DNA from 3 places in the Lutispora sp. genome. Region 1 is predicted to be linked to each of the others. Evidence: a T-box and tRNA genes for the amino acid it is inferred to sense, from the RefSeq annotation. Region 1 holds a T-box; the other regions hold tRNA genes.

Region 1 (2,196 bases):
CTTTTTATGTTCCTTTCTCCAGAAGTCCTCAAGAATATTTCTCAATACCATCCCCTTAGGATGAAAGAATGGGAAACCAGGGCCTTCTTCCTGTATGCTAAATAAATCTAGCTCTTTTCCTAATTTTCTGTGGTCTCTTTTCTTTGCTTCTTCAAGCATGTTGAGATATTCATCCAATTGGCTTTTCTTAATAAAAGATGTTCCGTATATTCTTTGGAGCATTTTATTCTTTTCATTTCCTCGCCAATAAGCACCCGCCACATTAAGCAACTTAAAGGCTTTAACCTTGCCGGTTGAAGGAACATGAGGTCCTGCACAGAGGTCTACAAACTCTCCCTGTTTATAAAAGGAAATTGCCTCATCTTCAGGTAACTCTTTGATCAGTTCAACCTTATAACTTTCACCTTTTTCTTCCATCAGCTTTATTGCCTCTTCTCTTGGAAGTACAAACCTTTCAATATTATAATCTTCTTTAACGATTTTTGCCATTTCCTTTTCTATTAGTTCTAAATCTGCTTCACTAAAAGCTTTATCTGTATCAAAATCGTAATAGAAGCCATTTTCTATGGCAGGCCCGATTGCAAGTTTAACATCAGGATATAATCTTTTTACAGCCTGAGCTAATATGTGAGAGGATGTATGTCTTAAGGGCAGTCTCCCTTCTTCATTATCAAAAGTTAAAACTTCCAGTGTAGCATCTTCTTCAACTGTATCACTCAGTTCCCTAATCTCTCCATTAACCTTTGCTGCTAAAGCAGCCTTAAGCAATCCGCTTCCTATAGAGGCAACAATGTCTTCTACCTTTATTCCTTTTTCGTATTCTCTGACTGAACCGTCCTTTAGTGTTATCCTTATCATGTTTGCTTCATCCTCCTATAATAAATTTTCAAAAATTAAAAAACTCTCGTCCCCAAAGGGGCGAGAGTAAATCGCGGTTCCACCCTATTTTTAACTCTAAGATTATAACGTAATCAACGGATAAGCCTACTCAATTCAACTCTCTGCTCCGAGGTGGTTTTCAAACACTATTTCCAAGAAGTGCTTGCAGCCTATGACACTTCCTCTCTTATGGTATAAGTTGTTTTACTCGTCCTCATCAATGCATTTAATTATTTATATCATTTTAATTCCTAAATATAATTATGTCAATACTAAATATATAAAAGTAGTAATAATCCTTGTAATAATCCAATTATTGCCCCCAATACTCCCCCAAGAATTTCAATATGCTTCAGTTCTTTTTGTGCAATTTTTAATGTTATTTCTTCTATTTTTATTAAATCGAAGGAATTTATTCTTTCCTCTATTATCTTTCCTATTTTTACTTCCTTCGAAGCCTTATCATATATATTTTTAATCAAATCTTCTATCATTTGAGGTGCTTCCTTATCTATCTGTTCCTCAACATATTGAATAACTGCATTTTTTATAATATGAGGTACTAATGAAGGTAATTTTTCATATATATTTTGTGAAATCTTTCTCTTTACTAATTCAATTATCCTATCACTGCTTCCTTCATCAATAATTCTTTCAAATATATCTTTAAAATCTATTAGCTCCATTTCCACAGTCTGTCCTATGCTAACAGCCATCTCAGCTTTACGTTTAGGAATCAGACCTTGGATTTCCAAAGCCAGAATTTTTACCGGCTTTATAGGCCTAAAAAGCATCTTTATAGCAATAATATTAGTCAACCAACCAATTATACCACCTATAATAGTTGAAATAAGAACTTTATACATATATAATTCACCTGTCTATACAAATAATTAATAATAATTATAACATATAAACAGGTGACATAATTCATCAATTTAATTCCTTATTTACCTTTAATATGCCGCAAAGATCACACCCTCTGCATAGCTCTATCCTATCGTAGAATATATTGGTGATAGTTCTGAAAAGTTCTTTATTTTTGAAATTCTGGCAATCATGAATGATAACCTTATTTGGAGCTATAGTGATTAGTGTGCTTATGAGAAGATCATCTAGACTTATATCATTGTCTCCAATTTCAGCTCTCAGTTCTTCAAAGCATTCACAATTAATAGGACTATTCTTGCTATCAATCAATATATAACCGCCTTTATCTATAGGAACAACATTTACAATATCTACTTTGCATTCTTGAATCTCCACAAAATATCTTAGAAGTTTTATAAATTCATTATATTCCCTCTCGGCAATATA
Region 2 (2,196 bases), on a different contig from region 1:
AGTCAAACCCTATCCAACAATCAGACATTCAAGAACTGGAAAAATCTCTGGAAACTTTGTTTAGCGATGCACTAAACCAACTCAAAGAGAAAAAAATCGATAAGGTATTAGCTATTGGTGGAACTGCTACTACTGCGGCTTCGATTTTTCATAAAGCCAGAGTGTATGATTGGGAGCTGATTCATAATACTATATTAAACAAAACTTTTTTGGATAATCTTTTTGAAACTTTAAAATCAATGCCTTTGAAGGAAAGATATAACATAAAGGGCTTGCAGAAGGAAAGAGCAGATATTATACCTGCAGGAATATTTATAATATTATATGTATTGGAAAAGCTAAATAAAGAACAGGTTATTATAAGTGAGAACGATAATCTTGAGGGTATAATTATAAAATATGGAGAAGTTTTTTAGGGATTTTTCATATTTCATAAAATTGTTATTGACGATTCAGCATAAAACATATATAATTATATTTGTCGCTGCGAGGTAATAACCTAGCAGTTGGCCGGAGTGGCGGAACTGGCAGACGCACAGGACTTAAAATCCTGCGGTCCCTAAAGACCGTACCGGTTCGATTCCGGTCTCCGGCACCAATAATTATCGCGGGGTAGAGCAGCTGGTAGCTCGTCGGGCTCATAACCCGGAGGTCGTGGGTTCAAATCCCTCCCCCGCAACCAATTAATATATTAAAATATATAAATGGCGGCGTAGCTCAGTTGGCTAGAGCATTCGGTTCATACCCGAACGGTCATTGGTTCAAATCCGATCGCCGCTACCATTAATTTTTGAATAATGTTTGTGGCCCATTGGTCAAGCGGTCAAGACGCCGCCCTCTCACGGCGGCAACGGGGGTTCGATTCCCCCATGGGTCACCATCATATATAATAACTTAACATGCTGGTGTAGCTCAATTGGCAGAGCAGCTGACTTGTAATCAGCAGGTTGGCGGTTCGATTCCGTTCACCAGCTCCATTTTCAAAAAAACACTGCAAGTGATTGCAGTGTTTTTTACTGTTTCAAGAAACTTATTTTATATCATATATATCCGAGAACTCTAAATTGATTTTCTCTGCAATATTGTTTTGGGATATATAACAGTCATAATGCTCTCCGGAGTCTTCTTCAAGCAATTTTGCAGGAAGTTCTATGACAAATTCAGAACCTTGGTTTAGAACACTTTTCACATATATAGTTCCACCATGAGATTCTACTAAGGCTTTAACCATTGACAATCCTATGCCACTGCCTTCGCAATTTTTGCATAGGGTGTTATTTACCTGCTTGAATCTTTCAAATATGGAATCAATACTGTCGGGGGGAATACCTATACCAGTATCTTTGACGGAAATTACTACTTTATCTTTTTTGTCAAAGATGCTGACTGATATAAGTCCTCCTTCATTTGTAAACTTTATGGCGTTAGAAATCAGATTCAACATTATTCTCTCAATGGCATCCGGATCAATAGCTATTATTTTTTCTTCCGTATCTGTATCAAATAATACTTCTATTTTTTTAATATTGGCATATTCAACTATAGACATGGTTATATCTTCAATTATACTGACTATATTATAATTTTTTAACGTAAGCTTTAAATACCCATTATCATGCTTTGATAAATCTATAATATTGGATACCATTCGGATCAATCTATAGCAGTTTTGTTTCATCATAGATAGCTGTTCCAGAATCTTTTCATGGCCGATGCAATCTGTTTTTCTGGTTTGAAATTTATCAATTAGCTGCAAAGATGCCATAATTACATTTAAAGGAGTCTTTAATTCATGAGACAGATTTATGAATAACTGAGATTTTTGTACATCATTTTTTTCTATACTTTCTGCCATATTGTCAAAGGTTTGAGCTGTAATGGCAATTTCATCATATCCCGTTATATCAGTTCTTGCCGAATAGTCTCCGTTCATGATTCTATAGGCTGTATTCTTCAACTTAATAATGGGTGTTAGTAAATAACCACCCATGATAAAAGCTATAACAAATGATAGAAATAGCATTATCACAAACAGCGCTATTGCTTTATTGATTTCATTATTAACATATGATACAACATTTTCATATTTTGAGTATACTGATAAAGCCCATCTGGTTTTGCCTATAGGATAGCTACAGCCTAATCTATATATTTCTTCATTTTCAACAAAAGTTTTTTCTGATTTTATCAGCTGTC
Region 3 (2,196 bases), on a different contig from region 1:
GCCTATTAATGCAATATTTATGGTTTTCATATTGAATCCCTTCCTTCAATATATAATCTTTTTATTGTGAGTTTTAGAATGTTATTTTTAATAGAATAAATAATCATTTTTTTCATCTGGTCGTTCTCTGTGTTATGACGAGTCTTAAAGCAGATAAGCAATTTGGAGAAGAATTATGTGAAAGGCCATTAATCATAGTCTTTTTTATTTGCTCACATGTAACTTTTCCTAGTTATAGGCAGTCACTGATTTATCAATTGTATAAATATTATTTATTTTATAATAATTATATGTCCCTTTTCCTTGACTGTCTAATACTTGTTTTATATAATTTAATAAAAGTTCTCTATGATTTAATTATGCTGTTATAACTTTCAACTCCACAGGAGGTGATATTATGACCTTACAGCAATTGAGATATTTTGTTGAAACAGCACGTACACTGCATTTTACTAAAGCAGCTGAGAATCTCAATATATCTCAACCCAGCCTCAGTTATGCAATTTCCCAACTAAGCAAGAGATTAGGTGTACCACTTTTTAAAAAGGAAGGTATAAATGTTTCATTGACAGAATACGGTGAAGCCTTTCTCCCATATGCTGAAAGTGCTCTTAACATACTTGTCCAGGGCGAAGCCCAGCTTAATAAAATGTATTATCCTTCAAACGGGAACATCAATCTAGGATACATCTACTCTGTCAGCTTTGATGCAATTCCACAATTAATCGATGAATTCTACATCTATAGGGGTAACCGTAATATTAGTTTCAGTTTCCAGGTTAATATAACTGAGTTCCTAATGAAAAAGCTGATAGAAGGCTCCCTTGATGTTGTCATGGCTCCGTGTAGTGGAGTAGTTAACGAGTGCATCGAATCTATCCCTTTATTTGAACAGGAGCTCTATCTTGTTGTATACAATAGTCATCCTTTAGCAAAGTATACATCAGTCACAATAGATGATTTTAAGAATGAAAGATTCATAATGATCAAAAAAGGAACTGATCTATTCTATCAAACCAATTCCTTATTCAAAAAATACAATATAATCCCAAACATCTTTTTTGAAGTTGACGAATGCAACTCTATGGCTTCTTTTGTAGGAGCACAGCTTGGAATAGCTATTATGCCTAAAATACCTGCCCTCGACAGCTATAAGGTAACTGCTATTCCCTTTCAAGATAGAACAGTAAACAGGACTATCAGGATTTTCTGGAATAATAGCATACAGCATTCTCATGCTCTCAAAAGCTTCCTGAACTTTTGCAAATCATTCAGGTCAAATAAAAGTGCTGTCAATAATACATAAAAAAAACACTGCAATTACTTGCAGTGTTATCTTTCATATGGAGCTGGTGAACGGAATCGAACCGCCAACCTGCTGATTACAAGTCAGCTGCTCTGCCAATTGAGCTACACCAGCCTACTTAATGGCGACCCAGAACGGGCTCGAACCGTCGACCTCCAGCGTGACAGGCTGGCATTCTAACCAACTGAACTACTGGGCCGAATAAAATTTTAAAATGGTGGGCACAATAGGGCTCGAACCTATGACCCTCTGCTTGTAAGGCAGATGCTCTCCCAGCTGAGCTATGCGCCCAATTATAATGGTGACCCGTAGGGGAATCGAACCCCTGTTACCGCCGTGAAAGGGCGATGTCTTAACCGCTTGACCAACGGGCCATTTGATGGTGATCCACCGGAGAGTCGAACTCCGGACACCATGATTAAAAGTCATGTGCTCTACCTACTGAGCTAGTGGATCCTCTGTGAGTGTTAGCGCTCACATTTATACATTCTACATGTTTCAAACCATTTTGTCAACATTATTTTTATATTTTTTTATTGCCAATTTTATGTTGAGTTAATGCGTTTTTTAACATGCAGTATTAAGTGAGATAATGATATTATAATTGGATTTTTAATTTTTTGCAATGGCAAATCTTTGTTTTTATATACAAAATTATCATTAAAGCTTACTAATTATATCTCTTGCCACAACTATGCCGGTTACAGAGGCTTGCATAAGCCCTCTGGTAATACCTGCTCCATCACCTATTGTATAAAGGTTTTTAACTGAAGTTTCAAATTTATTATTAACCTGTACCTTGCTAGAATAAAACTTACATTCTACACCATATAGAAGAGTATTCTTTGAATATAGACCAGGTGCTATATTGTCAAATGCCTTCATTGCTT

The links. A T-box is a leader RNA that pairs with one kind of tRNA and senses whether it is charged. The one in region 1 lies ahead of thrS (threonine--tRNA ligase), so its partner is inferred to be a tRNA-Thr.
Region 2: it encodes a tRNA-Thr, which carries the amino acid that the T-box ahead of thrS (threonine--tRNA ligase) is inferred to sense. The anticodon was not compared.
Region 3: it encodes a tRNA-Thr, which carries the amino acid that the T-box ahead of thrS (threonine--tRNA ligase) is inferred to sense. The anticodon was not compared.

Annotation. Positions count from the first base shown of each region.
Region 1 covers NZ_JAWLCK010000007.1:14,176-16,371, reverse strand. Annotated here, with positions in the region: gene thrS (threonine--tRNA ligase) at 1-858, opposite strand, end outside; T-box leader at 912-1,109, opposite strand; gene ACESM9_RS02430 (DUF445 domain-containing protein) at 1,152-1,745, opposite strand; gene ytxC (putative sporulation protein YtxC) at 1,813-2,196, opposite strand, start outside.
Region 2 covers NZ_JAWLCK010000009.1:20,150-22,345, reverse strand. Annotated here, with positions in the region: gene ACESM9_RS03010 (Ppx/GppA family phosphatase) at 1-416, shown strand, start outside; tRNA gene ACESM9_RS03005 (tRNA-Leu) at 510-598, shown strand; tRNA gene ACESM9_RS03000 (tRNA-Met) at 607-682, shown strand; tRNA gene ACESM9_RS02995 (tRNA-Met) at 707-783, shown strand; tRNA gene ACESM9_RS02990 (tRNA-Glu) at 806-880, shown strand; tRNA gene ACESM9_RS02985 (tRNA-Thr) at 902-977, shown strand; gene ACESM9_RS02980 (ATP-binding protein) at 1,031-2,196, opposite strand, start outside.
Region 3 covers NZ_JAWLCK010000006.1:12,582-14,777, forward strand. Annotated here, with positions in the region: gene ACESM9_RS02030 (Gfo/Idh/MocA family protein) at 1-30, opposite strand, end outside; gene ACESM9_RS02035 (LysR family transcriptional regulator) at 398-1,306, shown strand; tRNA gene ACESM9_RS02040 (tRNA-Thr) at 1,345-1,420, opposite strand; tRNA gene ACESM9_RS02045 (tRNA-Asp) at 1,429-1,505, opposite strand; tRNA gene ACESM9_RS02050 (tRNA-Val) at 1,522-1,597, opposite strand; tRNA gene ACESM9_RS02055 (tRNA-Glu) at 1,606-1,680, opposite strand; tRNA gene ACESM9_RS02060 (tRNA-Lys) at 1,687-1,762, opposite strand; gene ACESM9_RS02065 (NAD(P)/FAD-dependent oxidoreductase) at 1,967-2,196, opposite strand, start outside.